One region of the Providencia zhijiangensis genome, then DNA from elsewhere that is predicted to be linked to it. Evidence: predicted binding sites of a transcription regulator. Region 1 holds the regulator's gene; the other holds the start of a gene.
The links. Region 1 encodes Fur, which represses iron uptake genes when iron is present. Its sites were predicted from a motif close to ATAATAATGAGAACNACTATCAA; they were not measured.

Region 1 (12,739 bases):
TCGCAGTGACAGAGCCCAATCAGGTATGGTGCGGCGACGTAACGTATATCTGGACCGGTAAACGCTGGGCATACCTGGCCGTTGTACTCGACCTGTTCGCAAGGAAACCCGTGGGCTGGGCAATGTCATTTTCTCCGGACAGCAAACTGACAACCAAAGCGCTGAAAATGGCATGGGAAATACGAAATAAGCCATCCGGGCTCATGTTCCACAGTGATCAGGGTAGCCACTATACAAGCAGGCAGTTCCGACAGTTACTGTGGCGATACCGGATAAAACAAAGTATGAGTAGGCGTGGTAACTGCTGGGATAACAGCCCGATGGAGCGCTTCTTCAGAAGTCTGAAAAATGAGTGGGTGCCGGTGACCGGCTACATCAGCTTCAGTGAAGCAGCCCATGCAATAACGGATTATATCGTCGGGTATTACAGCGAAGTCAGGCCGCATGAATATAACGGTGGATTACCACCAAACGAATCAGAAAACCAATACCGGAAAAACTCTAAAACCGTGGCCAATTTTAGTTGACCACTACAGATGGTCATTGAAAAGGTGACAAGCGCCATCATTCTATGGGTTGGCGCATCTGAGGTTCTGGCTCTGCAATTGACTATTGGGCAATTTATTGCCTTTCATATGATGGTCAATCATGCAAACCAGCCTCTCGTCAAACTGGTCAAATTATGGGGAGATTATATTCGAACCAAAGTGGCAGTAGAAAAGCTGTCACAAATCATTAATCTTCCGCAAGAACAGAGCAAGAAAGAAAACGAATCTCGGCTGAGTGGTAATATTCAATTACATAACATTAGCTTTCGTTATCAACCCAATATGCCGACCGTCCTCAATAACTTTAACCTTTCAATAAAAGCCGGAGAAACTATTGGTATTGTAGGCACATCAGGCTCAGGAAAAAGCACTCTAGCTCGGCTAATTTTGCGTTTATACACCCCAGAACAAGGGGGAATTTATCTTGATGGAACGCCAATTACAGCGCTTAGCCTTGCTTCCCTAAGGCAGCAAATTGGTATTGTTTTGCAAGAGAATTTTTTATTTCATCAATCTGTTTTCGACAATATTGCTCAAACTCGCCCTAATGCCTCAATGGATGAGGTTGTGAATGCTGCAAAAATGGCGGGAGCCCACGATTTCATCCTTAAATTGCCGATGGGCTATGACACGATTTTAGCCGAAGGCGGCTCTTCTCTTTCTGGAGGCCAACGCCAACGCATCGCCATTGCCATTGCCAGAACACTTTTGTCGGATCCAAAAATCATTATTTTCGATGAAGCCACCAGCGCCTTAGATGATGAATCCCAAGCTATCATTCAAGAAAATATGCAAGAAATAGCCAAAGGTCGCACCGTAATTACGATTGCCCACCGTCTTTCGACAATCCGTAACCACCAGAAAATTATCGTGATGCAACAAGGGCAAATTGTTGAGCAAGGTAGCCATCAACAATTAATCGAGAACAATCAATTTTATACACATTTATGGACGCTTCAGCAGTCTCTTAAATAATGACACGGATGTTACCCATGAAAAAAAAATCAGAGCTCTCTCGCTATAACAACTTTTTACCTGCCCATTTGGCTATTTTAAAAACGCCACCTTCTTATTTGGCATTTACCATGGCCATCAGTATTAGTCTGGGTATTTTTATCGCTATCGCTTGGTCTTATTTTGGCAAGTTAGATGTTCAAGCGACAACTCAAGGAAAACTTATTGTTTCGGGGCGCACCCAAACCATTCAAGCTTTTGAGTTAAGCCGCTTACAGCAAATTCACGTTGAAGATGGGCAACAGGTCAAGCAAGGAGATCCATTACTGAGTGTTAAAGTATTAGGAGTAGACCAAGATATCCTTAGCCAACACTACCAAAAAAACTTTCACGCCAGTGAAGAAATGATCCACCATGCCCTACTCAACCAGCAATCCATTGAAATTTCTGCTTATTACAGCCAACTATCAGCTACCGAGCAAGATCAAGCACAACTCAGCTATCAAACCATTAAAAAAGAGTATGAAACCTTACTCAACGAAATAACCAATGAAATTCAGCTTAATCGCGTTAACTTTCAAGCAAGAGAACGAGAACTAAAAGACATCAATGTCTTAATGAATAACATTAAAAAACGGCTCGATGCGCATACCGCACTAAGCCAAAAACAGTTAATCAGTCAAAAAGAATTTTTAGAACAGGAGCGTGAATTACTACTCGCAAGAAAAGAAAAAACCACCAAACAATCCGAACTCTCTATATTAAATAGCCAACATCACGCTTTGCTCGAAAAGCAAGATAGGATTAATGCGCAAAAACACCAAGAGTGGCATGAGAAATATCAGCAAGCTAAATTTAAATTTGTTTCTCTTGAACAGGAACTGATTAAAAACCAAGAAAGAAATCAACTTGAAATTATTCGCGCGCCAGTGGATGGAACCGTACAACAAATTGCGGTTTATACCCTTGGGGCTGTATTGCAACCAGCACAACAATTGATGGTTATTGTGCCCAATAATCACGTGCAATTAGCTGAAGTCAAAATACTCAATAAAGATATCGGTTTTATCCAAGAAGGTTTAAAAGCGGATGTCAAAATTGATGCCTTCCCTTATACCCGCTACGGGACTATCGAAGGTGAGGTATTGTCCATTTCCCGTGATAGCACACAAGATGACAATCTAGGTCTCGTTTATTTAGCGCAAATTGGTTTAAGCAGCAAACAACTATTAGTGGAAGGCGAACAAATTGAATTGACGCCAGGTTTGTCCATTGTTGCTGAAATAAAAACAGATAAACGGCGATTAATTGATTACCTATTAAGCCCAATTAACGAATATACCGCCACAGCCATGAGAGAGAAGTAATCGATGGAACAGCAAAGTAATAATGGCTTGGAAGCCTTAGTGTGGATTGCTAGTCACTTTCAAAAAAATGTCACTCAAGGGCAATTAATGCATGCCATTGGTATGCAGAATGATTCACCCACAGATTTTGAAATCAGACAATGTGCACAGATTATTGGTTATGAAACAGAGCTCATCTATCTCACTCGACAACAGATGCAGGATATCCCATTACCTGCTTTGGTGTTGATTAATCAACGCTGGCATATTATCACCCAAAATTCACCACTCACCGTGCTCTCCCCCAAAGGGGACGGTGAGGAACCATGGGATGAATCCCTCGAATACAATTACTCCGTTATTTTAATTAAAGAGCAGTTGGAGAAAGAACAAAAAAGAGCATTTGGTATCAGTTGGTTTATTCCATCCATTATTCGCCAACGTTTAAAACTCAAAAACGTCTTTATTCTTGCCGCAATTGTGCAATTTTTTGCACTGGTAAGCCCTCTCCTATTTCAAAACTTAATCGATAAAGTGCTTGTCGGGCGCAGCTTGCCTAATTTGCATGTTATTGCTTTAGGAATTTTAGCCATTGCTATTGCAGAGCCTGTTTACAGCTTTATTCGTAATAAAATTTTCAGTCATACCAGCACACAAATTAGCGCTGAACTTTCGGGGAAAATTTATCGCCATTTAATGGCACTGCCGCTTAATTACTTTAAATTAAGGCCCACAGGGAAAATCATTGCGCGTGTCCGTGAATTAGCTCATATCCGCCAGTTTTTGACTGGCTCAACACTGATGCTGTTTATTGACTTTATCTTTGTGATCCTCTTTATCGCCGTCTTATTTTCATATAGCAGCCTAATGACATGGACGCTGGTAGGCTCTATGGGGGTGTTTTTTATTCTATGGATGATTTTAGGCCCTATCATCCGCCAGCAGACGGAAAAATCCTACCAAGCCGATGAAAACGGGCTCACATTTTTAACTGAATCAATAACTGGTATCGAAACCGTAAAAACAACAGCAACTGAAAAATACTTTTTCCAACGTTGGCAAAAATTACTCAGTCAACAATTGAGTCAAGGCTTCAAAGTATCCATGCGCAGTGTGGTGGCAACACAATTAATGACGTTAGTCAGTAAAGTCACTACCGCTATTCTACTCTGGCTTGGCGTAAATGAAGTTTTGGCAGGAAACATCACGCCAGGGGAACTTGTCGCTTTCAATATGTTAAGCGCTCACGTTACTCAGCCCGTTCTGCGATTTGCTCAAATCTGGCAGGATTTCCAACATACTATTATTTCTCTGCGCCGTGTCGGTGACATCCTTGATAAACCTATTGAAAATGAACGCCAAGGCATTGCCAGTTCAAGCGCCATTCAAGGGGAAATTGAGTTTCAAAATATCCGTTTTCGTTATCAACCTGAAACCCCTGAGGTGCTAAGTAACCTGACTTTATCCATCAAAGCCGGAGAATTTATTGGTATCACAGGGCCATCAGGATCAGGAAAAAGCACCCTCACCAAATTGTTACAGCGGCTATATATCCCTCAACATGGGCAAGTTATTGTAGATGGGATGGATTTAGCGGTAACAGATACCGTCGCGTTACGCCGTCGAATGAGTGTCGTCCTTCAAGAAAGCACTCTTTTTGTAGGAACAATTGCAGAAAATATCCGATTAAGTTACCCACAAGCGAGCGAACAGCAATTAATCCATGCGGCAAAACTGGCGGGAGCCTATGAGTTTATTATGTCTCTGCCTGAAAACTTTAATTATCATTTATCTGAAAAAGGATTAAATCTCTCTGGCGGTCAACGCCAGCGTATTGCGCTTGCTCGAGCCTTAATTACTGAACCTGATATTTTAATTCTCGATGAGGCCACCTCTGCGCTGGATTACGAATCGGAATCCGCCATCATGAAAAATATGCCGTTGATCACACAAGGCAGAACGGTGATTAGCATTGCCCATCGCCTCAATACCATTATGAACGCCGATAAAATTTACGTGATACGAAATGGTGAAGTCGCCGAAGCCGAAACTCATCAGAACCTTCTAAAACAAAAAGGTCTTTATGCCAATTTATGGCAACAACAGACACATTAACCTGAATAAAAAAGCATCACTTACTCTTTGGGTGATGCTTTTTTCTTAAAAGTGCTTTTTTTTTAATCTATTAGATGAATTAGCGGGGTATGCACCTATGGTACTAGGGATTCAGCTAGGGTATCATTGCCCGCTGAATTACTGGCACACCCCTTCCGTTAGCAATAGTAGATATGGCAAAAGAACAAACTGACCGCACCACACTGGATTTGTTCGCAGAAGAACGCAGGCCTGGGCGACCAAAAACTAGCCCGTTGTCGCGGGATGAACAATTACGAATCAATAAGCGAAATCAGCTAAAACGAGACAAAGTCAAAGGGCTACGTCGAGTTGAGCTGAAATTAAATGAAGACGCTGTCGCGGTCTTAAACCAATTAGCTGAAGAGAAAAACATAAGCCGAAGTGAGCTAATTGAAGAAATTTTGATGGCTCAACTTGAGCAGGTTAGTGAGACAATTGACCGCTAGCCGTATCTGGGTAAATCACACAAATTTGACAGACTAACACTGTTTTTTTCGCCAAAATAAGGCGCAAAATTTTACCTATTTTCGTTCTATATTTTAGTTCTAGCAGAATCGGTAATTTATACTCTCTACTAGAAAAACAAGAGGTTAATCACTTTATGGCAGTTATAGGCATTTTCTTCGGAAGTGACACAGGTAACACAGAAAATATTGCCAAAATGATCCAAGAAAGATTAGGCAAAGATGTTGCAGAAGTTCACGATATTGCTAAATGCAGCAAAGAAGATATCGAAGCATTTGATATCCTACTTCTTGGCATCCCTACGTGGTACTACGGTGAAGCTCAGTGTGATTGGGATGACTTTTTCCCAACATTAGAAGAAATTGATTTTGACGGCAAGCTTGTCGCACTGTTTGGTTGTGGAGACCAAGAAGACTACGCAGAGTATTTCTGTGATGCGATGGGAACTATCCGTGACATCATTGAGCCACGTGGTGCAGTGATCGTGGGTCATTGGCCAACTGAAGGCTACCACTTTGAAGTTTCTAAAGGTATGGCGGACGATAACCACTTTATCGGTCTTGCTATCGATGAAGATCGTCAACCAGAACTGACCGAAGAGCGTGTTGACGCTTGGGTTAAACAAATCTCTGAAGAGATGTCTCTGGCTGAAATCCTTGGCTAATAATGACATAGATTGTCAATTAAAAGCGGGGGCCATTCGATATGATGGATTATCCTTCCATCTAATGGACTCGCTTTTAAGAACGAATCAAAATAATGAGACAATGCATGGTTTCTATTTTTATTTTCCATGCCTATAATTGTAAATCAGTTTAGAAGACAACTGGATTTTTGTTAAAAACGTCTCATTATTGTTAAATTTATGATTTAAAATACAGGACAAGCCCGCATGACAGACAATAATAAAGCATTGAAAAATGCAGGACTCAAAGTCACTCTTCCAAGATTGAAGATTTTGGAAGTACTTCAGGAGCCTGAGTGCCATCACGTCAGTGCGGAAGATCTCTACAAAAAGCTGATTGATATTGGTGAAGAAATCGGGTTAGCCACTGTCTACCGCGTATTAAACCAATTTGATGATGCAGGTATTGTGACTCGTCACAATTTCGAAGGTGGAAAATCCGTATTTGAATTGACTCAGCAGCATCACCATGACCACTTAATTTGTTTAGATTGTGGCAAAGTTATCGAATTTACTGACGAATCAATCGAAGAACGTCAGCATGACATCGCCAAGCGCCACGGCATTAAACTGTCTAACCACAGTTTATATCTATATGGCCACTGCGCTGAAGGTGACTGTCGTGAAAATGAAAGCGTCCACGAAGCTAAATAATCACATTCATAAATCGTCTCATTAAAAATGAGGCGATTTAATTAATCAGTGATTTCGTATTGATGATACCCACTTAATGTTTATTAGTGGGTATTTTTATTTATATATTCTTAACATTCCCCTATTTTGCTCTTTAGCTGAAAATTAGCGACTATTTTTTAAAAATACATAGCTTTATTTCTTCAGATAAAACTAAAATTATCCTCTATTCTTTAATTTGCCATGTGTTATTTTAATTTATACTCATGATCAAATTTATGCGTAAGAGATTAAAGGATGAAAAAAACATATCTGTTTTTGAACATAAGTTTTTTCTTCTGGTTTCTTACTTTGATAGCGTGGTTTTTTAGATATACCTTTGTGGCATCCGTTGCCTTTATATCTTCAATCATTTGTTTGGTTCTATACTTCAATTACAAAAAGGTTAGTCACATGTTCAATAAAAAACAAAACAAACCAGAGCCCACTCCCACTATCAATAAAGAAGAAATCACTCAACAAATTGCTGAGGAAAAAATGCAAACATCTACAGCAGTCGTTAGCGAAGAAAAAACCAATACCATTATTGCCAAAGATGTCGTGTTTGAGGGCAATATTACTTCCAATGAACAAGTGCATATTTATGGTACTGTGATTGGCAATATTACTGGTAAAAACAACACCGTCAAAATCATGCAAAATGGGCATGTTACCGGCAATATAACCAGTAATGAGCTATGGGTAAACGGCAAAGTGGAAGGTGAATGCATCACCGAAACTATTAGCATTGATACCAATGGTGAAATTTATGGCATCATCCGCTATTCCAGTTTATCCATTAAAAAAGGCGGAATATTTTCTGGTCATGCTGAGGTTAAATCTGCAACGAAATCGACGGGAAACGTAGCGGTATTTAAAGAAAAAACCAAACAAGAAAATTCAGAACCACACACACCTGAAGCGGGTGCTCTGTAATTAAATTTGTTAAATAAATGATATTGAATTGCTCGATAATAACTTTACTACCTTATTTATAGGTATTTATTGTCGAGTTATTTTGATTATATAAATTCGCTTATCACCAAAAGAACGCGTTTTATACGTAATAAAAATAGAATAAAGGCGACATTTCTGCCGCCTATTATTAAATATTAATATTGTTCAAACATCTCTTGGATTTTTTTCGGGTCTTTCGTTTGTGTTAATGCTAATTGCAGTAATACACGAGATTTTTGTGGGTTCAATCTTTCAGATGCTACAAACCCATATTCATTATCATTCACTTCCGCGTTTCGCGTTGTATAGCCTGTCGGTACGCGGCTGGAACGCACCACGACAACATCCTCTTTCGCTGCATTAGCTAATGCATCAAAAATAGTTTTATACATATTCCCGTTACCAACACCGGCACTCACAATACCTTTAACGCCTTCTTCGCGCAGTGCTTTCACTGGTGCTGAAGATGCATTCGCATAGTTATAGACAATACCCACTTCTGGTAATTTATCTAACTTACTGACATCAAAAACAGGTTTATCACCACGAGGCTCCGGTGCTTTATAGTAAGTCACTTTACCATCATGAATATAACCTTCTGCCCCCGCATTCACGGCATCAAAGGCTTGAACTTCTGTTGTGCTCATTTTCATAACATTGCGACCTTGGATCACTTTGTCATTCATCGCCATCAGCACGCCACGCTCTCCTGCAGATTTATCAGATGCTAATACAACGGCATTATATAAGTTCAATGGTCCATCAGCGCCCAAAGCCGTGGAAGGACGCATTGCCCCCACCATCACAATTGGTTTTTTGCAGGCAGTGGTTAAATCAAGGAAAAAGGCTGTTTCCTCCATGGTGTCAGTACCATGAGTGATCACAAAACCATCGGTTTTATTACAATCTTGATTGATTTTTTTGGCGAGAGTTAACCAAACTTGGTCATTCATATCTTGAGAACCGATATTCACCAACTGCTCACCACTCAGGTTAGCAATTTTTTTAGTCTCTGGTACCGCATTAAGTAAAGAATCAATTCCTACCTTCCCTGCTTGGTAGCTTGAACCTGTTGCTGATTCTCCACCCCCCGCAATGGTTCCTCCCGTTGCCAACACCGTAATATTCGGTTGTGCGAATGCGGATGCGGCAAACAGTGAAACCAGTGTGGCTAACAGCGCTTTATTTCGGTTTTTCATCCTATTTTCCTTTAACTAAAATTAACGAGCATAATATTAAAAATAAACTCACGTTATTATGTGGATTTAATCTGAGAGTTTTGTGATCGACTCTGTCATTTTAGTAAATTTTAATTTTTCGCTATTTTTCTGTCTTGAATAAAAAGCGTGAGCTCAACATAAAAAGCGTGAGCACCAAGCAAAAAGCCCGTATCATAGCCACTATCTGAAACAAGCCATTTACAAGTGACTGACAATGAGCCAAACATTTATTCCCGGCAAAGATGCCGCACTCGAAGACTCCATTGATGCATTCCAAACCAAACTGAAAAATTTAGGATTCGATATCGAAGAAGCCTCTTGGCTGAATCCGGTTCCAAATGTTTGGTCCGTTCATATTCGTGACAAAGAGTGTCCGTTGTGCTTTACCAACGGTAAAGGCGCAAGTAAAAAAGCGGCTTTAGCCTCTGCTCTCGGTGAATATTTTGAACGTTTATCCACCAACTATTTCTTCGCGGATTTCTATTTAGGTAAATCCATCGCTGAAGGAGATTTCGTTCATTATCCTAATGAGAAATGGTTCCCGTTAACTGAAGATGATAGCCTGCCAGCCGGTTTGCTGGATGAGCGTTTGATTGCTTTTTATGATCCCGACAATGCACTCGCAGGTAGCCAACTGATTGACCTGCAATCAGGTAATGAAGAGCGCGGTATTTGTGCCCTGCCATTTACACGTCAATCTGATAACAGCACCGTCTATATTCCAATGAATATCGTCGGTAACTTATATGTGTCTAATGGGATGTCAGCCGGAAACACGGCAAACGAAGCCCGTGTGCAAGGATTATCCGAAGTATTCGAACGCTTTGTAAAAAACAAAATTATTGCCGAAAGCATTAGTTTACCAACGATCCCTGCCAATGTGATGGCTCGCTATCCTGGTGTAGTCGCCGCGATTGAAACACTGGAAAACGAAGGCTTCCCTATCTTCTGTTACGACGCCTCTTTGGGTGGTCAATTCCCAGTTATCTGTGTTGTGCTGTTTAACCCACAGAACGGAACGTGTTTTGCTTCTTTCGGCGCGCACCCTGATTTTGGTGTTGCCTTAGAGCGTACAGTCACTGAATTACTGCAAGGTCGTGGACTGAAAGATTTGGACGTGTTTAACGCCCCAACTTTTGACGATGAAGAAGTCGGTGAGCACACAAACTTAGAAACCCACTTTATCGATTCGAGCGGTTTAATCAGCTGGGATATGTTTAAAGACGATGCGGATTATCCATTTGCGGATTGGAGCTTTAAAGGCACCACGACAGAAGAATTTGCAACGTTAATGGCAATCTTCAACAAACTTGACGCAGAAGTCTATATCGCAGATTACAGCCATTTAGGTGTGTATGCCTGCCGTATCTTAGTGCCAGGTATGTCAGATATCTATCCTGTGGAAGATTTGCATATTGCCAACAATGCGATGGGCGCTTACCTGCGCGATACCATTATGTCCCTCCCTGATAGTCAGTGGGAAAAAGAAGATTATCTTGCTCTCATTGAACAGTTAGATGACGACGGATTAGATGACTTTACCCGTGTGCGCGAGCTGTTAGGTTTGGCTGTTGGTAAAGATAACGGCTGGAGCAACCTGCGCATTGGCGAATTGAAATCAATGTTAGCCTTAGCGGGTGGCGATCTTGAACAAGCACTGGCTTGGGTTGAATGGACACAAGACTTCAACAGTTCTGTCTTCACGCCAGAACGCGCTAACTACTACCGCTGCTTGCACACTCTGCTGCTGCTTTCTCAAGAAGAAGAGAGAGAGCCTGCTCAGTATTATCAAGCATTTGTTCGTATGTATGGGCAAGAGGCAGTAGATGCAGCGTCGGCAGCAATTGCTGGCGAATCAAGCTTCTACGGATTATGGTCAATTGATGAAGAGCTCAAAGCATTACCAGCTCATCAAGGGCTTTTAGCAGCTTACGAAAAGCTGCAAAAAGCTAAGCGTGCTAATGCTTAATTAAGAAAGCCCTCCACTAAATCCATAGGTTTGGTGGGGGTTTAAGGTGATTTGAGATAAAAGCCTCTGGGCTTTTATCTTTACTTAAGCAATATTTAATTTCAATCACATAATAATTATCGAGATTCATTAACAATCATCTGTAACATTTTACTTATCGAGACCGTTTTGAGTCGTTTTATAAAATTTTTTTATAAAATTTAAAAAATATTTTTTACATTAAAATCAAATGGTTATGTTTAGTTTTGACGTTTTTTGCGCTGTTTTCACCCCGTTCTCTCAACACTTCATGATCCACATCAAATTTATCGTCACACCCGTTTGTTACTATAATTGCGTGCTATAATTAATCAACTTTGTAAGAGAGTGTTAGTATGAAAGCTGACAACCCTTTTAATTTATTATCCCCTGCTGTCATGGCACAAGTTGCTGATGATGTAGGTGTTTATAAAACGAACAAACACCCAGCTATTACCTACTTGTCAGCATTCACTGCTGGTATCTTTATCTCTATCGCTTTCGTTTTCTATATTACTGCAACAACAGGCGCAGCAAGTGCTCCTTACGGCTTTACTAAACTGATTGGCGGTATCTGCTTCTCCCTTGGACTCATGTTAGTTGTTGTATGCGGTGCTGATTTATTTACATCCACTGTTCTGACCATCGTATCTAAAGCAACAGGCAAAATTACTTGGGGAAAAATGTTCCTCAATTGGTTCAACGTTTATATTGGCAACTTAATTGGCGCACTGTTTTTTGTCGCTATTATTTGGTTTGCAGGCCAATATGCTGCGGCGAATGGACAGTGGGGATTAAACGTTCTCCAAACAGCTAACTACAAATTACACCATACTTTTGTTGAAGCCGTTTTTTTAGGTATTTTAGCTAACTTAATGGTTTGTTTAGCAGTTTGGATGAGCTATGCCGGTCGTAGCCTAACTGACAAACTGGTAGTATTAGTTCTACCAATCGCAATGTTTGTCGCAAGTGGCTTTGAGCATAGTATTGCAAATATGTTTATGATCCCTCTCGCTATCATGATTAAAGAATTTGCCCCTGTTGAATTTTGGTCAAATATCAACATGGCACCAGAACAATTTTCTAACTTAACCGTTGGAAACTTTATTACCGAAAATTTAATACCAGTAACTATCGGAAATATTATTGGCGGCGCGGTGTTAGTCGGCCTGATTTACTGGTTAATGCATCTACGTAATAGCGAAAAACATTAATCGAAATTGGCTAATACGATCGTTATTACAAGTACACAAAGATTTATTAAGATCCCTCAAAGATCCATTGTTAAAAGGTAAAAGTATCATGTCCGAATTAAATGAAAAATTCGCTTTAGCATGGCAAGGTTTTAGCCAAGGTGACTGGCAGAATAACGTCAACGTCCGTGACTTTATTCAGAAAAACTATACTCCGTATGAAGGTGATGAATCTTTCTTAGCAGGCTCTACTCCAGCGACTGATAAGCTGTGGGAAAAAGTCATGGAAGGGATCAAAATCGAAAACCGCACTCACGCGCCAGTTGATTTTGATACAGACGTTGCTTCAACAATCACTTCCCATGATGCTGGTTACATTAGCAAAGACTTAGAAACTGTCGTTGGTTTACAAACTGACGCACCTCTGAAACGTGGTCTTATCCCGTTCGGTGGTATCAAAATGGTTGAAGGTTCATGTAAAGCTTACGATCGTACTTTAGATCCTAGCCTGAAAAAAATCTTCACTGACTATCGTAAAACCCATAACCAAGGTGTTTTCGATGTTTATACTCCAGA
Region 2 (12,739 bases), 410 kb from region 1:
CACCCACAGTACGGAAGAAGCCGCTCGATTAGTCTTTGAATATGGTCTGTGGCCTGCGGCAATGTCAATTTGGCAAGAAGGCATTGGTGGTGGACAAGCAGCGCCACTCGTGGTTCGTCGTGAAGATGCCCGTTGGGTTGCCAATGGTCTCACCGCTGATGGACTAGAAGTGCTGAGCCTACAACGCTTAATCGACCGTACATTTGAGATGGGCGGTTTAACTGGCGCAGTTTGCCATGTCTTTAACCGCTGGGAATGGGCTGAAGCTGATTTCAAAATTAATGATGAAACCCGCCGCCTTCCTGTTGATGGTCTTTCCCTACGTTTTGCGAATAAAGATTATCAAGTGTGGCATCGTCAAAAAGCGTATTACCCTGATACTCAAAGAAACAATGCTGGCGTTACCTATTACAGCGCCGTCGCTACCTTATCTGAACTTGCTATTGATAAAGCCACCGGTCATGTCGAATTGCTCGACCACCACACTGTGGTTGAATGCGGAAACTTAATTGTTCCTCAACTGGTTTCAGGGCAAATCCAAGGTGGATTAGCGATGGGCATTGGTCATGCGCTCCATGAATATTTACCTCTCTATGAAGATGGACCCGGAAATGGAACGTGGAACTTTAACCGTTACCACTTACCCCTCGCAAATGATGTTGCGGTTTGGAAACAAACTAGCGAAATCCTGCCGGGGTTATCCGATACCGACCCACCAAAAGGGGTCGCTGAAGTTGTTATGATCCCTGTCGTTTCTTCCATCGTCAATGCGATTGCTGATGCAACGGGGCATCATTTCTTGAGTCTGCCTGTTCGCCCTAACGATATTCTAGAGGTATTATCATGAGCCTAAATTTTCTACCACTCACCATCAACATTAACGGTCAACAATATGGACCGATGGATGTTCCTGAAGGTCTCATGATGATTGATTTTCTTCATGAGTATGTTGACCTTACGGGTTCACGACTTGGCTGCGGTCAAGGTATTTGCCACGCTTGTGTGGTGATTTTGGATAACCCATCAGGCACCAGCGAAGAAGTTCGTACCTGCATTACAGGCGCACACTTTTTCAACAACAAAAGCATTCGTACCATCGAAGGGGCTGCCACCAAAGAAGAAAATGGTGACGTTAAATTATCCCCTGTACAAGAAGCGTTTATCGATCACTTTAGTTTCCAATGTGGTTACTGCACCCCAGGCTTTGTCAATGCGGCGACAATTTTCGTTGAAGAATTGCAACGCAACCCGATTGCCGAGGAAGAGCTAGAAGAAGACATCAAAACGGCTTTAAATAATCACATTTGCCGCTGTACGGGTTATGTTCGTTATTATGAAGCAGTGCGTGATGTGGTGATGAGTACTCCGGGACTAATCAAGGAGACGATAAAATGATCAAACGTATTATTTTATGGTTGATAGCGATAGCTATCGTCGTCTGGGCGATTCTGTATTGGTATGAGAGTCGTAAACCAGACGGCCCTGTACAAAAAGTCACCGCGAGTGCCGAGGAAATTGAGCGTGGTCGTTACTTAACGCTTGCCGGTGACTGTGCAGCATGTCACACCAGCGCAAACGGCGCGCCTTTAGCGGGCGGTTTTCCTCTCGATACGCCTTTTGGCACTATTTATAGTAGTAACTTAACGCCTTCTGCTGACTATGGGATTGGCCGTTGGACAAAAGAAGAGTTCCATAAAGCATTAACTGAGGGTGTTTCGCCACCAAGCAAAAACCTCTACCCTGCGATGCCATATACCTCCTATAAAGGGATAACTCGCAGTGATTCTGACGCTATCTACAGCTATTTAATGAGTCGCCCGGCAGTTGATGTCGCACCACCAGAAAACTCACTGCCTTTCCCATTAAACCAACGCATGGCGATGATTGGCTGGAACCTATTATTTTTCAATGATAAACCTTTGCCGAATAGCTCCCAAGGCAGTTCTCCAGAATGGGAACGCGGAAAGTATTTAGTCAATGTGCTTGAACACTGCTCTGAATGCCACACTCCAAGAGGCGCACTCGGCGAAATGGAGCTAGATAAGTATATGAAAGGCGGCGCATTAGGCCGTTTCACTGCTCCTGACATTACCCCTGACGCCCTCGCTGCTCGTGGCTGGACAAAAGAGGATCTCCAGCAGTTCTTCATGACAGGATTAGCGCCGCAAGGTTCAGCCTACAGCGATATGCATCCGGTTATTTACCTCAGCACGCAACATTTAACCCCGGAAGATAATAAGGCCATTGCGACCTACCTAATGGGTGATAATCCACCAGCTACATTACCGCTCAAGATGGGTGATGGTAACGCAGCAGGTAAACAGGTTTATCTGGAAAGTTGCTCAGGTTGCCACTCCTATGATGGCAGCGGTAAACCTAATGTGGCAGTGGCGATGAAAGGTAATTCGACCCTGCGTGATGTGGACAGCACCAATCTCATTAATGCCGTATTAGATGGTTTGCCGGAGCAAGCGTTCCCAAATAACCAAAACATGCAAAGCATGCCAGGTTTCGCCGACAAGCTTAACGACCAGCAAATTGCCGATTTGGTCAACTTCCTGCGCGTTCAATGGGGTGGGCAAACTGGTGATGTTACCCCTGAGCAAGTTAAGGCCCTGCGTAAATAAGCCATTTTGATCTTAAATAAAGGCTTACCGAGATTGTTCGGTAAGCCTTATTTTATAGACCCCTTCCGTTCCTAATCTTACTATCCTCTATTATTTTTTCGGCTTTAATTCAGGGTTTAAAAACCAATGAATGGTCGAATTTTTGGCAAGAATTAACGCTAACATAATGGTAAAGAGAGTGAGCAAAATTAAAAGCGGTAAACCCGCTTCGATGTGGAATGAATTTAACCCAGTCAATAGTAAGAAACAGATGATCGGATGAATTAAATATACCCCTAATGCGTTATTGGCTATTTTCACAAATCGCTCAGTCGATAATGCAATACAAATCACCGCAATAGAAATTAACACGCCCATTAGAAATGCAAAAACATGCTCAAAGAAATGATAAGCAAGTTGGTTTCCCCCTAAAGTTTTTATTAGCTCAGATTCAATATCTACTGAGGTATAAATATAAATCGCAACCAAGGCGATTACTGCGGATACGATAAAAAATACATTTTTCCTGAGCCAAATTATTTTTTTATCATCACAAAAGTACGCCATAACAAAAAATGGGAAATACTGAAGAATCGCCGAGAAACCAGTAAGATCCGATAAGTATATCTTGGAGAAAAACGCAATAATGATGGATAACAGCAAGGTGACATTCACTCCCCCGACATTATTCTTTATAAATGAGGGCAGTAATAAAAAAACGGCTTGCCATATCGGTACCGCTAAGAAAAACCAAACACCATTTTGAGGAAACAGTAAATATTCTTCGATAGTTAATCGATTTGTAAAATAAAGCGGGATCGCATCTATCGTTTGAAATGTGAAATAGATAATTAAAGGTGGGATTAAATGGGCTCGCCAACCTTGCCATAAAATCCCTTTACTTAAATATGCAGCGATAAAAACAAACATCGGGATTAATACCCAATCAAAGACTTCAATCAATATTGAATAATCGGATTTCACGATTGGATTAACATTTAAATAAAAATTAAAGACAATCAAAGAACTCAATATTAATTTTAATGTTTGCCAATTCGGTAAATGACGATTTCTTACCTGCATAGCGAGAGTTCCATTACACATATTCTACCCTATTTTATCATTATTCGATTAGCATTCGTGTACTTTAAAATGACTCCCCTTAATTTAACAAACGTCATAGTAATAATCTAATCCTTGCCAAAAGTCTTAGAGAATTTTCCACTTACCTGCCACATTCGTGCCTTTTGTCTAATATTGATAACTTACCGTGTGGAATAATCTGCTTTTGAGGCATCAATACATTTAGCTTAATTTTAAATGCTAAACTCTCTCTTGAGCATCTGAATATGATGCCGATAACATAAATATTGATAACTCTTTTATTGGTAGGGATCCCATGAAACTTCGCCGTACACTACTCGCTCTAGCATTACCTGTACTCATGTCTGTTCCAGCACTGGCTGATTCACACACAGTGACTGTATTTCAATGCGTTAACAAAAATGACCGTCAGGTCAAAGTGACGTTGATTAATGGTCAGTATCAGTACCAGTTTGGAAAATTAAATCAACAGCCTGATATTGAAATTACCCGTAGTCCTAAACAACTTACGCAGGGCTTTTTCCAAACCCGCTATGCGGATACAGATACTGGTTATGCAGCTTCCCAAGAAATCGATTTTAAAAACGGCACTTATACCTATACCATTTTTACAACTCATTCAGGCTCTAAAATAGAATCAGGGGTTGAGGTTTATAACAAAGATAAGAAACTGACAAAGATTGTCTGTGTGCCAAATACCGTTGTTGACAATATTTATGAGCACCTTGCTGAAATCCCTGAGCGTCCAGAATAATATCTCTGGCGCTATATCCACTCATGAATAAGTAGTCAATACAAATTGGCAAGCTGCTCAATAATATCCATTATGATTATTGAGCAGTCTAGAAGGGTAAATAAGTGGATTTCATAAGCTTATAAAACTTATAAAGGAAGTGCATACGTCACTTTGACTGTCTCCATCGGCACTTCCGTTTTGATGCTCTGCACACTGCTTATTTGCGTCAAATAATCGGCATGAAAACGGCGATAGGAAGCCATATCTTCCGTCACAATACGGATTAGCGCATCACACTCACCCGCCATTAAATGGCACTCCACCACTTCTGGCATTTGCTGAATATCGGCAACAAATTGATTAATGGTTTGCGCATCTTGAGTTTTAAACCAAATACGTGCGAACAGGGATAAGCCCGCGCCAATCTTTGCACCATCCAACACCGCAACATAACGTTTGATTACGCCAGCATCTTCCAGCAGCTTAACGCGCCTTAAGCAAGGTGACGGGGATAAGCCGACCTCTTTTGCTAGTTCAACGTTTTGAATTTTTCCATCACGTTGCAGCACCTGCAAAATATGTTTATCAATCGCATCTAATTTGATAGCGGATGAACTGCTGTGTTCCAGCTCATGCTTTTCTGCATAATGCGAGTCAGTAGTCTTTGGCATGCGAACCTCTTTTGCTTTTATTTTTTGATATTAAATGTCAAATAAACATTCATGACAAGCAACAAAACAACCAAATTTCAACGGGAAATAGCTATAATAACCAAACTTTTTTCTCTTCATAAGAAAATAATAATAAATTAGAGGTGTTTGGATGGATCTACAAACGTTATTGCTGTTTAGTGCAACTGTCATTCCTTTGATTTGCACACCAGGTCCCGATATTTTATTTATCTCATCACAAGGGTTATCAGGCGGAATCTCTGCTGCGTGGAAAGCCAATTTGGGTATTATTCTCGGCTATGTAACCCATGCCATTTTAGCGGCACTTGGACTCGCGGCTATTGTTGCAACTTCACCGATTATCTTCCAAACCATCAAATGGGTGGGGGTCGCCTATGTTGCTTACTTAGCCGTCCGTATGCTGCTATCGGCCATGAAATCGAGAAAGTTCCAGATTAACGTCGTTTCCACGCAAGCTGTGATTGGCAAAGCGTTTCTCACTAGCTTCCTTAACCCTAAGGGGTTACTAGTTTATTTCGCAATTTTGCCTAATTTTATCCATGTTTCCGAAAGCGTTGCAATACAATCTTTAATCTTATCAGCGACTTTTATCACATCATGTATCATTATTTACGGTGCTATCGGCATGATATTCGCATCGATGCATAATCGCCAACAATATAGCGATAAAAAACGTCGCATTACAGAAGGTGTTGCTGGCGGAATGTTAACCTTTGCTGCCATCGGACTTGCAAGCAGCTAATCAACTCTCAAGGGTGAACGCGACTTACGCCCTCACCCTACATTCCCTATTTAAGCCCCGTTAATCGATAGCATAATCGCCCTAAAACTTGCATCGCCTGTTCAAGCCGGTCATTCCATGCAAATGACGCATTTAAGCGAAATGCATGATTGAATTGATCGCTGGTAGAGAACATGCTTCCCGGCGCGATGCTAATGCCTTCCTTCAACGCCAATTGATACAGCTGGATGGCGTTAAATGGCGGTTCAAATTCTAGCCATAAAAAATAACCGCCTTTTGGGGTGTTCACTTTAACGGTGGGCGGCATATATTTCGCGATTGCACTCAGCATGATATGTTGCCGCTGCTCCATGGTTTGGCGCAGTTTGCGCAGATGGTTATCATATCCCCCTTGAGATAAGTATTCCGCGATCGCCAGTTGGGTTGGCACACTGGCCGAAACGGTGCTCATCATTTGTAAATGCTGAATTTTGCTCGCGTGATGGCCTGCAGCCACCCACCCGACACGGTACCCCGGTGCTAAACATTTCGAAAATGATGAACAGTGGAAAAAGTTTCCTTGTGAATCAAGTGATTTTGCCGGAATAGGTTGCTGATTACCAAAGTAAAGCTCGCCATATACATCATCTTCGATCAACACAATTTTGTGACTGTTCAAAATATTCACTAACCGCTTTTTATTGGCTGGAGGCATCGTACCGCCTAACGGGTTTTGGTAGTGCGTCATCAACCAGCAAGCTTTGATCGGGTATTTATCCGCAATGTCCTCTAACGCATCAAGATCAATTCCAAATAATGGGTCAGTTTTGATGGCAATCGCTTTAAGTTTTAAGCGCTCTATCGCCTGCAAGGAACCATAAAATGCAGGTGATTCAATCACTACCCAATCACCCGGTTGAGTAACTGCTTGTAAGCTCAGCACCAATGATTCCATCGCGCCTGCCGTGATCACAATTTCATCAGGGGCGACGTGGATCCCTTGCGTTGCATAGCGCTGGGCAATATTGCGACGTAGCTGTTCATTCCCCGGTGGTAAGTTGGTGGTGGTGTTAGTTTTCGATAAACGACGCGCCACCGAAGCGAGAGACTTGGCTAATTTGGGGTCATCCAGTAAAGCGGGCTCTGGGAAAGCAGAGCCAAATGGAATAATATCTGGGTCTTTGCAAGCTTGTAGAACACCGAAAATCGAGGCGTTGATCTCCACATTTTCATTTAAATGGAGCCCTTTCCCCCCTTTTGCGGCGGCAAATGCATTATTGCGATTTGCAACATAATAGCCAGATTGCGGGCGCGCAGCGACCCACCCCTGACTTTCCAGTAATTGATAAGCTTGCACCACTGTCATTAAGCTTAAACCCGATTGTTTAACGCTCTCTCTTAGTGAAGGTAGCCTGTCACCTACTTGCCAAATACTATCTTCAATCTGTTGACGAATTTGTGCCGCTAGCTGTTCGTATCTCGTCATTCCCGCCTCACTGTTATAGGTGATTTGCTAAAAATTGTTACTATTATAGTTTATCGTCTCATGTTCTACTTATCCACACATTCACCTGACTTTTTTTAACTATAACCACAAAACATTTTTAGTTGGATTTATGAGTGTTAACAATCCAGCGAAATCAATTATTTATTGCTAAGGAACAGCCCACAATTGCTTCGCAATGGCTGGAAATGTGGCGTGTCGAAATCAATTCCATTCAGGGGTCAATATGTTTGGACTAACTGCGCTGGAGCTTGCCCGTATTCAATTCGCGTTTACGGTATCGTTCCATATTATCTTCCCTGCCATCACCATCGGGCTTGCCAGTTTTTTGGCAGTTCTCGAAGGTTTATGGCTAAAAACCCGCGATGCTGACTATATAAAATTGTTCCATTTTTGGTCAAAAGTGTTTGCCGTCAATTTCGGTATGGGGGTCGTTTCTGGATTGGTGATGGCATACCAATTTGGGACTAACTGGAGTTTCTTCTCGGATTTTGCAGGTGGCATCACCGGCCCACTCTTAACCTATGAAGTGCTCACCGCCTTTTTCTTAGAGGCTGGCTTCCTCGGTGTCATGCTATTTGGTATGAACCGCGTGGGCGAAAAGCTTCACTACTTTGCGACGTGCATGGTTGCACTCGGCACCATCATTTCAACCTTCTGGATCCTTGCATCCAATAGCTTTATGCAAACACCTCAAGGTTTTGAAATTATCGATGGGCGAATTGTCCCTGTCGATTGGTTAGCGGTGATCTTTAACCCCTCATTCCCATACCGCTTACTCCACATGACCACTGCGGCATTCTTGGCAGCGGCGTTTTTCATTGGTGCATCCGGCGCGTGGCATTTACTCAAAGGCAATAAATCCTCTGCCATGAAGAAAATGTTCTCCATGTCCTTGTGGTTGATCCTAATTTTAGCGCCAGTCCAAGCTTTCATCGGCGATGCTCATGGGTTAAACACTCTAAAATATCAGCCAGTTAAAGTCGCGGCAATGGAAGGTCACTGGGAAAATAAACCCGGCAAAGCCACCCCGCTGATCCTCTTCGGCATTCCAAATATGGAAAAAGAAAAAACCGAATATGCCATTGAAATTCCTTATATGGCGAGCCTGATTTTGACGCACAGCACCACCAAACAGGTTCCTGCACTAAAAGAGTTCCCGCCGGAAGATAGGCCAAATGTGTTTATGGTGTTCTGGTCATTCCGCGTGATGGTGGGCTTAGGCATGTTGATGATTGCCGCCGGTGTTTGGGGGCTATGGCTACGTTCACGTAAAAAACTGTATGACTCCAAATTGTTCCTCCGTTTTATGTTCGTCATGGCGCCATCAGGTTTAATCGCCATCTTAGCCGGTTGGTTTACCACCGAAATTGGTCGCCAGCCTTGGGTTGTCTACGGTTTACAGCGTACAGCAGATGCCGTGAGCGCCCATGGTGAAATGCACATGAGCGTGAGCTTGCTAGCCTTCTTTGTGGTGTACGGCGGCGTATTTGGCATCGGCTACATGTACATGATGAAATTAATTCGTAAAGGTATCTCCGAGGAGGCAACTCATGGGCATTGATTTACCACTAATTTGGTTTGTCATCATCGTCTTCAGTATGTTGATGTATATCGTGATGGACGGTTTTGACTTAGGTATTGGTATTTTGTACCCAGCCTTAAAAGAGAGCCAAGACCGAGATTTAATGATGAACAGTGTGGCACCGGTTTGGGATGGTAACGAAACCTGGTTAGTGCTTGGTGGTGCGGCGCTATTTGGGGCATTCCCATTAGCCTATGCCATTGTTTTAGATGCGCTATCCATCCCTCTTACCTTTATGTTGCTAGCACTGATTTTTCGTGGGGTCGCCTTTGAGTTCCGCTTCCGCGCCGATGAATCTCATCGCCGCCGCTGGGATCACGCCTTTATTTGGGGATCGATTCTTACCACATTCTCCCAAGGGATTGTGATTGGTGCGTTTATTCAAGGCTTCCACGTTGAAAACCGTGTGTATATGGGTGGCTATTTTGACTGGTTCGCACCTTTCCCTCTGTTCTGTGGATTTGGATTAGTCATCGCTTACGCCTTACTGGCATGTGGCTGGTTGATCATGAAAACAGAAGGACACCTGCGTAAAACCATGTATCGCGTGCTAACTCCATTAACACTGGTCATGTTAGCAGTGATTGGCGTGATCAGTTTATGGACGCCAATGTTAAATGAGGCGGTTTATACGCGTTGGTTTAGCTTACCAAACCTGTTTTTCTTCTTACCAGTTCCTTTATTAGTGCTCGGCTGTGTGTGGATCATTTTAAAAAGCGCCAAACGTCAACGTCACGATAGCGTGCCATTTCTCGCTGCACTCATGCTGATTTTCTTAGGGTTTACAGGATTAGGCATCAGCGTTTGGCCAAGTTTAATTCCGCCAGCAATTACCTTCCGCGATGCGGCAGGTCCTTCAGAAAGCTTAGGCTTTATGCTAGTTGGCGCCCTATTCATTATCCCTGTTATTTTGGTTTATACCTATTGGAGTTACTATGTCTTCAGAGGAAAAATTACCCCAGACCAAGGCTATCACTGATACAACTCTCCGCTCACCTTGGTGGAAGAAACTCGGTTGGATGGCAGCAATTTGGTTAGGAAGTGTATTGGCACTATTCGCATTCTCTTCCTTATTTAGATTGTTGATGACCGCCGCTGGCATGAAAGTGAAGTAAGCCCTTTGCCGCAGCATTTTAATGCTGCGGCATGTTTATAATTAGACGCTCAATAATCCTGCATCTTTTGAATAGTTTTCCTATAAACATTCATGATATGATAATGATAATAATTAACATATAATAATATTATCATTAAGAAAGGAGACGGTTAGTGGCTAGTGAACAGACTGTTGAAAAAAATATCTACCGCCCAGCGCCCCCACAGCTTATTCAAGTTAAATCCATTGTCGATATCAGCCCTTCTATTCGCAGCATCACATTTACGGGTGAAAAGTTAGCCAATTACCCAACGGAGTGTGAAGGTGGTCATCTCAAAATTTTTATTGCCCCTGACCATCAAAGCCAACCCGCGCTTCCTTTCCTCACTGAAAAAGGACGTAGCTGGCCAGAAGATAAGCCGCGCCCTTTTGTGCGCACTTACACCGTTCGCGCTATTCGCCCTGAACTCAATGAAATCGATATTGAATTTGCCATGCACGAAGGGGTAACAGGTCCTGCTTATCTGTTTGCTCGTGATGCAAAACCGGGTTATTGGCTGGGGATCACCAACCCTGGTGGCCCAGATCCACTACTACCTATCCGCACACATTATTTTATGGCGGGTGATTCAAGCTCTTTGCCTGCGATTGCGGCGTTACTGGAAAAAATGCCTGCTACCGCGATGGGACGCGTCGTTCTACGCCTTGACCACCAAGCGGATATTCGCGAGTTAGCCAAGCCAGCAGGCATCGAAATTGATTGGATCTGCGGAGACATTAGCCAAACTACCAATCTGATTAATACATTCAAATCGTGGGATATTCCAGAATCCGATGTGGGCTTTTGGATTGCCGGTGAAGATCAAATTATCCGTGAATTACGCCGTTTTATTAGACGTGAGAAAGGTTTTGGTCGCGATGATATCTATGCAATTCCTTACTGGCGATATGGCTATGATGAAGAAGGTTATCATCATGAACGTCACGCCGTCATGGACAACCCTGACGACTAATAAAAAACTGCCCCTATATTGGGGCAGTTTCATGCATTAATTAACCTGTGTAGCTAGTTAAACTAGTTGTTAGTCATTGTAAGCCAGCAGGGCCTTGTGACATAGCTGAGATCTCACACAATCATCAATCGTGAAATTGACCATCGAGACCATTTCATCGCTACTAAAGCGCTGTAACGCATCCCCTAAACCTGACTGAACACCGCTTGGTAAATCAGATTGGGTCACGTCACCGTTTACAATTACCGTTACGTTCTCACCCAAACGAGTTAAAAACATTTTCATTTGAGTGACTGTGACGTTCTGTGCTTCATCGAGGATCACAATCGCATTTTCGAATGTGCGACCACGCATATAAGCAAATGGCGCTATTTCAACTTTAGCAATCTCAGGGCGTAAACAATACTGTAGGAACGAAGCGCCTAATCGCTTCATTAATACGTCATAAACAGGTCGGAAATAAGGCGCGAACTTTTCAGACATATCTCCCGGTAAGAAACCAAGATCTTCCTCCGCTTGCAACACGGGTCTCGTGACAATGATTTTGCTAATTTCCTTGTTAATCAAGGCATCCGCAGCCAATGCAGTACTGATATAGGTTTTCCCGCACCCTGCCTCACCGTTAGCGAAAATCAACTGCTTGTGCTTGATGGAATTAATGTAGAGCTTCTGGGCTTCATTACGTGGTGCTATTGGAGTTTCATCGCGACGTTCTTTCGCCATGCCTATCGGCTCAATGCCTGTAAACTCAGCGAAGGAGGTAACGTTGTTCATATCATACCTCCCTGAACGGTCTTTGCGTGATGTACGTTTCATTTCACGACGTGCTTTTGTTGCAGCTTTCTGTCTACTCATAGTATTAACCCTTCCAGGTATCGATGATGTCAATTTCAGATGACGAACTATTCAAAACAGAGAGGAGCTCCCTTCAAGCTCTTGTGTTGCCTAGGTTGATAATTCAGGTATAAAAAAACCGGTTAGCAATCTCATCATGTCAGTTTCATGATGGAGTGGTAACCGGTTTCGCATATTGATTAACAAACACCTAGTTCTCATTAGTTTCTCCTATACAGGCGATACTCGTAAACTAAAGAATCTGCGTGACAATATTATGACAATATAAAAAATACTCGAACTCACGACAAAATATTGCATTGGCCCGAATATCATCAACCTACAACGTTTCCATACAATAAATATAGCGCGAGTTTTTTTTGAATGACAACTTTAAATTAACAAAAAATGTGTAAATACACGTATCTATCAGATAATCTGTGAAAAATTGCATATAGAAAACTGTAATAACTCGCTAAATTTACTGAGTTATTACAGTCCAATACTATTAACGAGGCTTACAGTTACCCGCTAATTGATAACCTTTTGCCTGAGCATCTGCTTCATTCGCAAAGAATTCCGCATTTTTATCCGATAAGGTTTTAAACCCTGAACAGTGGGATAAATGATATTTCTTTGAATTACGGTTACCTTTTACCTGCATCTCACCGTCCTTGTTTGGGGAAGATTGAGGTACAGGCTGAGGGACTCTTTCGCTGGGCTTATCACTCATATTTAAGCCATCACCGCTATTTTTGTGCCCTAAACTCCACGCTCTTTCACCCGTCACAAATGGGTTATGGTGCCCCATCACTTTAGCAATGCGCTGATCACGTTTTTGTTCCCAT

Region 2: a site for Fur is predicted at 10,161-10,183, ahead of QS795_RS07410 (siderophore-interacting protein). Genes of this name have one in related genera too.

The regions. Positions count from the first base shown of each region.
Region 1 is NZ_CP135990.1:1,207,733-1,220,471, reverse strand. Features, by position in the region: one part of gene QS795_RS05470 (IS3 family transposase) at 1-527, shown strand, start outside; partial or broken gene QS795_RS05465 (peptidase domain-containing ABC transporter) at 537-1,523, shown strand; gene QS795_RS05460 (HlyD family type I secretion periplasmic adaptor subunit) at 1,541-2,869, shown strand; gene QS795_RS05455 (type I secretion system permease/ATPase) at 2,873-4,963, shown strand; gene ybfE (LexA regulated protein) at 5,137-5,430, shown strand; gene fldA (flavodoxin FldA) at 5,586-6,113, shown strand; gene fur (ferric iron uptake transcriptional regulator) at 6,342-6,788, shown strand; gene QS795_RS05435 (bactofilin family protein) at 7,221-7,742, shown strand; gene ansB (L-asparaginase 2) at 7,919-8,962, opposite strand; gene ycaO (30S ribosomal protein S12 methylthiotransferase accessory factor YcaO) at 9,198-10,952, shown strand; gene focA (formate transporter FocA) at 11,327-12,184, shown strand; gene pflB (formate C-acetyltransferase) at 12,273-12,739, shown strand, end outside.
Region 2 is NZ_CP135990.1:1,620,262-1,633,000, reverse strand. Features, by position in the region: gene QS795_RS07465 (xanthine dehydrogenase family protein molybdopterin-binding subunit) at 1-847, shown strand, start outside; gene QS795_RS07460 ((2Fe-2S)-binding protein) at 844-1,395, shown strand; gene QS795_RS07455 (c-type cytochrome) at 1,392-2,627, shown strand; gene QS795_RS07450 (acyltransferase family protein) at 2,718-3,710, opposite strand; gene QS795_RS07445 (hypothetical protein) at 4,006-4,464, shown strand; gene QS795_RS07440 (Lrp/AsnC family transcriptional regulator) at 4,593-5,117, opposite strand; gene QS795_RS07435 (LysE family translocator) at 5,269-5,880, shown strand; gene QS795_RS07430 (aminotransferase-like domain-containing protein) at 5,927-7,345, opposite strand; gene QS795_RS07425 (cytochrome ubiquinol oxidase subunit I) at 7,590-8,927, shown strand; gene cydB (cytochrome d ubiquinol oxidase subunit II) at 8,917-9,927, shown strand; gene QS795_RS07415 (DUF2474 domain-containing protein) at 9,884-10,063, shown strand; gene QS795_RS07410 (siderophore-interacting protein) at 10,218-11,057, shown strand; gene phoH (phosphate starvation-inducible protein PhoH) at 11,127-11,912, opposite strand; gene QS795_RS07400 (endonuclease) at 12,400-12,739, opposite strand, start outside.